Regions from separate parts of the Pseudomonas sp. CF161 genome, predicted to be linked through region 2. Evidence: riboswitches for the same ligand, from Rfam matches in the RefSeq annotation. Region 2 holds a riboswitch; the other holds the start of a gene.
What was found. A riboswitch is a leader RNA that binds a small molecule or an ion and turns the genes downstream of it on or off. The one in region 2 is predicted to bind cobalamin.
Positions count from the first base shown of each region.

Region 1: it holds a riboswitch for cobalamin, as region 2 does, so the genes downstream of both, CF161_RS12265 (CbtB-domain containing protein) here and CF161_RS21080 (bifunctional 2-polyprenyl-6-hydroxyphenol methylase/3-demethylubiquinol 3-O-methyltransferase UbiG) in region 2, are expected to answer to the same signal.

Region 1 is NZ_ATLP01000067.1:2,408-7,365, reverse strand. It holds gene CF161_RS12290 (acyltransferase) at 1-281, shown strand, start outside; gene nfuA (Fe-S biogenesis protein NfuA) at 339-923, shown strand; gene cobM (precorrin-4 C(11)-methyltransferase) at 1,118-1,864, opposite strand; gene CF161_RS12275 (cobalamin biosynthesis protein) at 1,947-2,360, opposite strand; gene CF161_RS12270 (CbtA family protein) at 2,357-3,058, opposite strand; gene CF161_RS12265 (CbtB-domain containing protein) at 3,070-3,258, opposite strand; cobalamin riboswitch at 3,355-3,582, opposite strand; cobalamin riboswitch at 3,713-3,925, shown strand; gene cobW (cobalamin biosynthesis protein CobW) at 4,021-4,958, shown strand, end outside.
Region 2 is NZ_ATLP01000094.1:2,907-7,864, forward strand. It holds gene CF161_RS21075 (TonB-dependent receptor) at 1-1,349, opposite strand, end outside; gene CF161_RS21080 (bifunctional 2-polyprenyl-6-hydroxyphenol methylase/3-demethylubiquinol 3-O-methyltransferase UbiG) at 1,385-2,158, opposite strand; cobalamin riboswitch at 2,267-2,470, opposite strand; partial or broken gene CF161_RS33465 (NADP-dependent oxidoreductase) at 2,580-2,752, opposite strand; gene CF161_RS21085 (ABC transporter ATP-binding protein) at 2,870-3,706, opposite strand; gene CF161_RS21090 (ABC transporter permease) at 3,694-4,497, opposite strand; gene CF161_RS21095 (ABC transporter substrate-binding protein) at 4,507-4,958, opposite strand, start outside.

The sequences.
Region 1 (4,958 bases), on a different contig from region 2:
AGCGTTATTTCCAGCACAACCGCCTGCTCAAGGTGCTGGGGGACAGCTCGTACTCGGTGTACCTGATGCATGTGCTGGTGCTGTCCCTGGGGGGCTATGTGGCACAACGCTATGGCCTCAACCCCTATGGGGTGTTTGCCGGGTGCGTGCTGATCATCGGCCTGGCCGCCTGGGGCAGTTACGAATGGGTGGAGAAACGCAGCTATCAGTGGCTCAAGCGCTGGGCCGACGCACCGGCCGCTGCCCGCCCGGCCCTGGCGTTAACCCGACAAAAACCCTAGGACTTTGTACGGCGCGCCGATTGGCGTAAACTCCGCCCACGCCTGCGAGGAATTTCCATGACCGCTATTACCATTACCGACGCCGCCCACGATTACCTGGCTGATCTGCTCTCCAAGCAGAACACCCCGGGTATCGGGATCCGCGTCTTTATCACCCAGCCAGGAACTCAGTACGCCGAGACCTGCATCGCCTATTGCAAGCCGGGCGAAGAAAAACCCGAAGACAAGGCCATTGGCCTGAAGAGCTTCACCGCTTATATCGATTCGTTCAGCGAAGCCTTCCTCGATGATGCGGTGGTCGACTACGCCACCGACCGCATGGGCGGCCAACTGACCATCAAGGCGCCCAATGCCAAGGTGCCCATGGTCAACGCCGATAGCCCGGTCAACGAGCGCATCAACTACTACCTGCAAACCGAGATCAACCCGGGGCTGGCCAGTCACGGCGGCCAGGTCAGCCTGATCGACGTGGTTGAAGACGGCATCGCCGTGCTGCAATTCGGCGGCGGCTGCCAGGGCTGCGGCCAGGCCGACGTGACCCTGAAGGAAGGCATCGAGCGCACCTTGCTCGAGCGTATCCCGGAGCTCAAGGGGGTCCGCGACGTGACCGACCACACGCAGAAAGAAAACGCCTACTACTAAGTAAGGCGTTCACTGCACCCAAAAAAACGGCGCCCCGTGAGCGCCGTTTTTTTATGGGCCAGAAAAGGCGCCTTCAACCCCGGGCAACGGAGTGCGCTGTGCGGGCGGGGAGCATGCGTGTGGCGAGGGAGCTTGCTCCCGCTCGGCCGCAAAGCGGCCGCTGCAACTCGTCAGCCCCGATTTCCCCGCACGCCCTACGGGCGATACAAATGCGCATGCCCCGCGCGATACAGCGACGACTCGCTGAAATGATCCGTCGCCAGCACCCGGCCCACCAGAATCAAGGCAGTGCGGCGAAAGCCCTTGGCCGCCACTTTCTGCTCGATGTCGTTCAGGGTGCCCAGCACCCAGTCCTGATCCGGCCAGGTGGCGCGATGGACCACGGCAATCGGGCAGTCGGCGCCGTAGTGGGGCAGCAGTTCGGCGACGATTTTCTGCAGGTGGTTGACCCCCAGGTGAATCGCCATGGTCGCGCCATGCTGGGCCAGGCTGGAGAACTCCTCGCCAGGGGGCATCGCCGTCTTGTCGGCGTAGCGGGTCAGGATCACGCTTTGCGACACGTCCGGCAGGGTCAGTTCCGCCCCGAGCAACGCGGCGCAGGCGGCGGTGGCGGTGACCCCGGGGATGATTTCAAAGGGAATCTGCAATTGGCGCAGGTGGCGGATCTGCTCGCCGATGGCGCCATACAGGCTGGGGTCGCCGGAATGCACCCGGGCCACGTCCTGGCCCTTGGCATGGGCGTCCTTGATCAGTTCGATGATCTGTTCCAGGTGCAACTCGGCGCTGTTGACCAGCAGTTCGGCGCTATGCCCCGCCAGCACCGCCTCGGGCACCAGGGAGCCGGCGTAGATAATCACCGGGCAGCGATGGATCAGCCGCTGGCCCTTGACGGTGATCAGCTCCGGGTCGCCGGGGCCGGCGCCGATAAAAAAGACGGTCATGGCTGTTTCCTGTGAAAAAAGGGGTCAAGGCAAGCCTGCAGATGAAGATTGCTCATGATCAACGCGGGGGATTATCGGGATTTTAGCCGCAGCAGGCCATGGCCAGGGTCGCCTGGGCGTACTTTTGGCGGCGGATCAGCAGTTTCGCCGGGCTCTGCGCCAGGCGTTCGGCCAGGGCCAGGGCAGCGCTTTCGGCCACGCCATAGCAGCCGGTGCGTTCGTAGGCGATTTCCGAGCGGTGGCTCAGTTGCAGCGCGTAGGGCGTGAGCTGCGAGCTGCTGAAGCAGGTCAGGGGCAGGGCCAACTGCTCGGCCAGTTGCAGCAGGCCGGGCTCTTCGCGTTTCAGGTCGATACTGGCCAGGCCCCGGACCTGATCCAGCCCGAAGCCATGGGTTTCCAGGACCTGGTCGAGCAAGGCGCGCAGCGTGTCCACCGGGCAGCCGCGCTGGCAACCCAGGCCGACCACCAGGGCCGGCGCTGCGTGCCCTTCACTCATGCCGCGTAGTGACCCGCGCTTTTACGCCGGAACAACCAGGCGCTGATCAGGCCCAGGGCCAGCCAGAACACCGCATTGGTCAGTTGCGAGGCGATTTTGAACTGTGCTTCCAGAGCCTCCGGAGCCAGCATCGAGTGCACTTCCGGCTGTGGTGCGCCAATGATGTGCGGCACGGCAATGATGGCGACACCGAGCACTTTCAGCAGCCAGTGCTGGGCAAACACGATCAGCGCGATGCCGACGGCGGTCGAGGCCGCGGTGCCGACCCACCAGATCTGCCGTTGCGCCAGGTCCGCGGCAGCGGTGCCCGGCAGCTCGGGCGGCAGGCCCAGGGTCGGCGCCAGGCAGAAGGTGGCGTAACCGGCCAGCCCCCACAGCAGCCCCTGGGAGGTGCGATTCGGCGCGCGCAGGGTGTACAGGCCGGCGAGCATCAGGGCGAAGCCGACGGCCACCACCAGATTGCCGCCAGTGGTCGACAGCACGCGCTGCCAGCCATCTTCCGGCTCCCAGGCTTCGGCATCGTGGGTGTGGCCGGCCATGGCGCCTTCGGCGTGTTCATGGACTTCAGTGGCCGGGGCCTTTTCGTAGGTTTCGGCCTGCAGAATCAGCGGGGCGACCCAGAAGCTTTGCAGCAGGGTCAGCAACAGGGCGGCCAGCAGCCCGGTAAAACCTGCGGTTTGCGCAATACGCTTGATCATGTCAGCAGCTCTCAATGGCACGGGAAGGCGGAGCTGTGACGGGTATCGTGGGCGGCGTTGTGCACCGCTTCGATATGGGAGAACCCGGCGAAATACACCAGGCACGCGCCGAGGATCGAGGCACCGATGGCGGCGACCAGGCGTTGGCTCAGGGTGGAGGTGCTGCTGGCGGATTGACTGGTGCTGCTGATGATCGACATGGCGCATCCCTCTGGTTATCAGCGGGTGGATCGAACGCAGCAAAACCCCGCGCGCCGGGCGCACAGGGAATTAACAGCGCCCGCCCACCGCGGGTTTGTTATGTGTCTATTGCGGGCCGGTCTCCGGGCTCGCGAGGGGCGGGGCTTGCGCCTGGCCTGCAAGAATCGCCTTCCCATGCCGGATGCCCGGCGCAGTGGATCTGATTCTTCGCTCGCTTACCGTTGCGGGGGCAGCACCGGACTGGTCAAGGCCTTGAGTAAGGCACGTGACGCACCGGTTTCCCGTTTCACCCTGTGAAGGGCACCCGTAACAAGGTGTGTAGGAGAGCATGGGCGGGGGAGGGCCGTCAATTGCCACTCTTTCGCAATGGCGCCGGGACCGGATGCTGGTTTCTCCCCACGCCGGCGGCCGGAGCTTGCCGACAATGCGCATTGACCGGCCCCCGCGCTCTGCGTAGCCTTGCGCACTCGAGGTTCTTCGGCGCAGTCGGCCGAAGCTAAGAAGGGAACGCGGTCCAAGCCGCGGCTGCCCCCGCAACTGTAAAGGGTCATGGTTGATGCACAGCCACTGCACGCGTCTCAAGGCGTTGGCGGGAAGGCGCGTCAATCGTCGGTTACCACCGGCACACCCTCAGCCAGGAGACCTGCCTCGTGACGAATTCTCACTACAACCGGGCGGGGTGATCCGGTGGCGAACTCTTCCGCGCAGCCATTGCCGCGGTTTTCGTCCCGTATGCCCGCCACCTTGCCAAAGGGCATCCGATGAAAACACTGGCCAAACTTCCCGTCACCATCGTCACCGGCTTCCTTGGCTCGGGCAAAACCACCTTGCTGCGGCACATGCTCGACAACGCCCAGGGGCGCCGGATCGCGGTGATCGTCAACGAATTTGGCGAGCTGGGCATCGACGGTGAAATCCTCAAGCAATGCTCCATCGGCTGTACTGAAGAAGAAGCCAGCGGCCGGGTCTACGAGCTGGCCAACGGCTGCCTGTGCTGCACCGTGCAGGAAGAATTCTTCCCGGTGATGCGCGAACTGGTAGCCCGGCGCGGCGACCTTGACCACATCCTGATCGAAACCTCGGGCCTGGCCCTGCCAAAACCCCTGGTCCAGGCCTTCCAGTGGCCGGAAATCCGCAGCGCCTGCACCGTCGACGCGGTGATCACCGTGGTCGACAGCCCGGCCGTGGCCGCCGGCACCTTCGCCGCCTTCCCGGACCAGGTCGATGCCCAGCGCAAGCTCGACCCCAACCTGGACCACGAATCGCCGCTGCACGAGCTGTTCGCCGACCAACTGGCCAGCGCCGACCTGGTGATTCTCAACAAGGCCGACCTGATCAGCGCCGAAGACCTGGCAAAAGTGCGCCTGGAAGTGGCCGAAGAGCTGCCGCCAGCGGTCAAGGTCATCGAAGCCAGCAGCGGTCGCCTGCCGCTGGACGTGTTGCTGGGCCTGGGTGCCGGCTCCGAAGAACACATCGACAGCCGTCACAGCCACCACGACCATCACCATGACGGCGACGATGCCGATCATGACGACCACGATCACGACGCCTTCGATTCGATCTCCATCGAACTGCCGCAAGCCGAGGAAAGCCTGCTGCTCGATGCCCTGACCCAACTGGTGGTCAAGCACGGGATCCTGCGGGTCAAGGGTTTTGCCGCCATCCCCAACAAGCCGATGCGCTTGCTGATCCAGGGCGT
Region 2 (4,958 bases):
AATCCGGTGGAAACCCCGGCCCGCAGCTTGACCCCGGGCATGGCCTCGAAGGCGGCGCCGAGGCTGTAGGTGACTTCATCGAAACTGCGGGTCTGCTCTTCGAGGGTCGGCATGTAGTCGGTCTTGACCGTGCTCGAGCGGCCATAGCTGTAGCGCGAACCGGCGCGCAGGGTCAGGCGGTCGTCCATCAGGCGCTGGATCAGCTCGGCGTAGAGTGCGGCGCTGAGGTCATCGGAGTTGATGTCGTAGGGCGCCACCTGGCTGCTGGTGGAGCCGTTCATGGCCACGCGGAAACGATCATTGCGCAGTGTGCTTTTTTCCAGGTCCAGGCCCAGCAGCAGGTCGGTGCCGGGGCCCAGCAGCAACTGCGGCGTCAGCTTCAGGCCATAGGCGTCCAGGCGGCGCTCGATATGGTCCTTGCTGAACCCGGGGCTGCCGTTGCCCTGGCGCTCGGAACCCCAGTGCAGGTCGTCGACATCGCGCAGGGCGTAGACCTGGGCCGCCCAGTTCAGCCAGTCGCTCGGCTTGGCGGTCCAGTTGGCTTCCAGGGACTGGTTATAGCGGTTGTCGTAGTTGTTGTAGTCCCATTGCGAACCGCGAAAGCCCGCGTCGTAGATGCCGTCCGAGCGCAGGGTCAGGTCCAGGCGCTGGTCATCGGACAGGTCATAGCCCAGGGCCAATAACCCGCCCCGGCGTTTCCACGCGGTGTTTTCCTGGGTGCCGTCGCGGCTCTGATAGTCACCGCGCCGACCGCTGTCCAGGCCCAGGTAGTAATCCAGCGGCCCGGACGCGCCGCTCTGGAACAGGCTGCCCTGGGCCAGGCCCCAGGAGCCGCCCTGCAGGGTCGCGCCGCCGCCTTCGGTGTTGCGGCCATTGCGGGTGATGATGTTGATCACGCCCCCGATGGCCTGGCTGCCATAGATCACCGAGGCCGGGCCACGGATCACTTCAATGCGCGCGACCTGGGCCGGCGACAGCTTGGAAATATTCGCCGTGCCGGCCCGGCGCCCGTTGACCAGCACCGTCACCTGGCTGCGAAAGTCCCGGCCCTGGCCATCGGTATTGCCGCCGCGGATGTTGATCGAGGTCTGGCCCGGGGTCCATTCGCTGAAAAAGCCCACCGCGTTTTCCGCCAGCAGGTCGGTCAGGTTGCGCGCCGAGGAGCGTTCGATCTGTTCGCTGTCGATCACCTGCACGGTGCTGGTGACGTCCTTGAGCGACTCGCCGGCCCGGGGGGCGCTGACCAGGGTCGTGTCCATCTGCAGCACCGACGGGTTGTCGGCGGCCTGGGTGGCGAGGCTGGTGCCCAGCAACAGGGGCAGGGCGAAGGTGTGGCGCAGGCTTGGCATGGGGCAGGTCCGCAGGCAGGTTCTTATGGGAGAGTTCACGCGTGCCAGAGCAAGCTGGCGGCGCGTTTCGGGGCGCTGGCCAGCCAGCCCCCCGGGGCCGGTTGCAGGTGATCCTGCAAATGCCGTTCAAGCAGCCCCAGCGCCGCGCCATCGAGGGCGCCGAGCTTCTCCCTGAAATGCATCAGGGCTGCTTCGGGGGTGGCGAACAGCGTGCTGAACGCCCAGTCGGTGAAGTGAATCTCGTCGGGCTGGGCGCTGGCCGGCAGCTCGGCCAGGGTCAGCTGATAACCCGGGGTCATGTCGCTGCGGTGCAATTGCGGCGGCAGGAACCCCGACAGGCAATAGGTGCGCGGGCCTTCCTGGGCCGGCAGGTTCCACACCAGGGTGCCGCGGGCCAGGGGCCGCACCCGCTCGAGAAAGGCCTGGGCCTGGCCGTCGCTGACCGGGAGGTTGGCGCAGAGCACGGTCTGTGCCGGCGCCAGGCCCAGGTCAGCGATGTCTTGCCAGAGACCCGGGTGCAGGCTCAGGGTCACGGCCGGTGCACGGGCCGCGAGGCGCTCGATGCAGTGGCCCATGTAGGCGTTGGGTTCGACCACGGTCCACTGGCCACCGGGGGCCAGCAGATGCCGCCCGAGAATCCCCGAACCGGCACCGATATCCAGCAGTTGCCGCTGCGGGCCGAGCAGTTGCAGCAGGCAGCCGCCGACACGTTCGACATAGTTGGAGGCGGCCAGATGCTCGGCATAAAACGCCGCTTCGTGGTCGGGCCAGACAAAGGGAGCAGGGCGGGGCGGGGTGCAAAGCGTCATCGGGAAGCGCCGGGTTGAGCCTGGTCGGGCCACCCGCGGGAGCTGAAGCAGAAAGTGACGGGCAGGGAACAGCCTACGCACGCCAAGGCCTGCACCCGCCCACCGCGGATTGCCATGTAGGGATCAGGCCGGTCTCCGGGCTCGCGAGGGGCATGAAACATTCGCCTTCCCATGCCGAGGCACAGTGGCTGTGTGAATGTTTCGCTCGCATACCGTTGCGGGGGCAGCGCCGGACTCGCCCCAAAGGGCCTACCGGCTTCCCGTTTCACCCGCAGCACGACGGCTGCGGACACCTGAAACTGGCGCGCATCTGACCATTGGCGGGCGGCAGCGTCAAGCAACCTAAGCCGCAAGCTTGAAGCTTGCGGCTTAGGTGCTTGATGACCTCCTTGTCGTTGGCGCATCCCTGTGCGACAGACTTCAGGGCTTTCTCGGGCATGGCAATCCGCACGGCGACGGTGCCGATAGGGGCCTGGGGAGGGCGCCCGTAGACCTCGTCCTTCGACTTGAAGCGTCGACCTCGGCGCCCAGCCGCAGCACCACGCCGGCCAGGTCGTTGCCCAAAATCAGGGGCAGGCGGTACGGCTGGATCAATCCCGAGCGTGTCCGGATGATTTGCCGCTGGCCGATGAAATCCTGGCAGTGTGCCGGACCCATATCCTTGAATAGCTGCCGCCTGCATCGGCTGACTAGGCGGCGGGTGCCGCGCCGTTAGTGATCGTCCTCGGGCCCGTCGTGCAGCAGGTGGAAGATGTTGCGCTTCATGCGGATAAAGTCCGGGTCCATGACCATGTCCAGGTTGCGCGGGCGGCCGATGGGCACGTCGAGCACTTCCTTGATCCGCCCGGGGCGGGCGCCCATGACGAAGATCCGGTCGCCGAGCAGGATCGCCTCGTCGATATCGTGGGTCACGAACAGCACGGTTTTCTTGCTGTGCTCCCAGACCTTGAGCAGCAGTTGCTGCATCTGCAACCGGGTCTGGCTGTCGAGGGCGCCGAAGGGTTCGTCCATCAGCAGGATCTGCGGGTCGTTGGCCAGGGCCCGGGCGATGGCCACGCGTTGCATCATCCCCCCCGAGAGTTGCTTGGAATAGTTATCGGCAAAGCGCAGCAGGCCGACTTCATTCAGGTAGTGCTCGACGATCTCCTTGCGCTCCGCCGCCGGCACGCCACGGCGCTTGAGGCCGAACTCGATGTTCTTGCGCACCGTCAGCCATGGAAACAGGGTGTAGCCCTGGAACACCATGCCGCGATCGGCACCGGGCCCATCCACCTGCTGGCCACCGACGTAGATTTCGCCCGAAGTCGGCTCGGCCAGGCCTGCCGTCAGGTATAGCAGGCTCGACTTGCCGCAGCCCGAGGGGCCGACCAGTACCGCAAATTGCTGGTCGGGCACCTCGAACGACACCTGTTCCAGGGCGGTGAAGGTGCTGCCCGACGGGGTCTTGTATTGCAGGGTGACCTGGTCCACCCGCAGTTGCGGCGCCGGCTGCGGGGCGATGCGGGCCTGGGTGAGTTGGGTGGGAGAGGTTGCGGTTACTGAGCCCATGCGGCCACCTTCAAACGGAGGAATCTGAACAGTTGATCGGTGACCAGGCCCAGCAGGCCGATCACGGCGATCGCCAGGAAAATCACATCGACCTGGAACCCGCGCATGGCCTTGAGGCTGAGGTAGCCCAGGCCGCTGGAGGCGGCCACCAGTTCGGCCACCACCAGGTAGGTCCAGGCCCAGCCCATGGTCACGCGCAAGGTGTCGAGTACCCCCGGCAGCGATGCCGGGGCGATCACGTGCAGCACCGCGTCGACGCGGCTCGAACCCAGGGTGTAGGAGGCGTTGATCAGGTCCTTGGAAATGCCCTTGGACACGTCGGCGATCATCACCAGCTGCTGGAAGAACACGCCGAAAATAATGATCGACACCCGCTGCTCCAGGCCGATGCCGATCCACAGGATGAACAGCGGCACGAACGAGGTCACCGGCAGGTAGCGGATAAAGTTCACCAGGGGTTCGAGAAACGCCTGCACCACCCGGAAGCTGCCCATCAGCAGCCCGATGGGCACCGCCACCAGGGATGAGATCACGAAGCCGATCATCACCACCTCGACGCTGGCCCAGACATGGGGCCCCAGGGTGCCGTCGCGGGCCAGGCGCAGGGCGGCGTCGAACACCGCCCCCGGGGTCGGCAGGAACATCGCCGGGACCACGCCGCCGTAGGACAGAAACGCCCACAAGCCGATCAGCAGGCCCCAGGCCAGGGCGCTGGCGCTCCAGACCACCTGGATCGGCAAGCCGGTCTTGGGCGTCAGGCAGCGGTTCAGCCACGAATTGCGCTTGGACATGGCGAGCTCCTATTTCGGGCTGATAAAGCGGTTGTCGATCAAGTCGCTGTAGCTGACGTTGAAGGCTTTGCCCTGCAGCTCGCTGGCGGTTTCATTGGCCAGCTTGATCACCGTGGCCGCCTCGCCGGTGCTGCCATTGCTGCCCAGCAGCTTCTCGCTCGTGGCCTGGTCGTAGAAGCGCACGCCCTTGGCCGCGGCTTCCAGCTCGGCCGGGTCCGCCAGATAGCCGCCGACGCCCTTGGCCATGATCGCGTAGGCTTCTTTCGGGTGTTCCTGGGTGTACTTCACGGCCTTGTACAGGCCGGCCACCAGGGCCTTGATGTCGTCCGGCTGCTTGTCGATCACGTCGCAGCTCAGGGCTACCACATCGACGATCACCCCCGGGGTACTGCTGCTGTCCACCAGCACCTTGCCCTGTTGTTTGTTGCGCACGGTGGTCAGGTGCGGTTCCCAGGTCACGG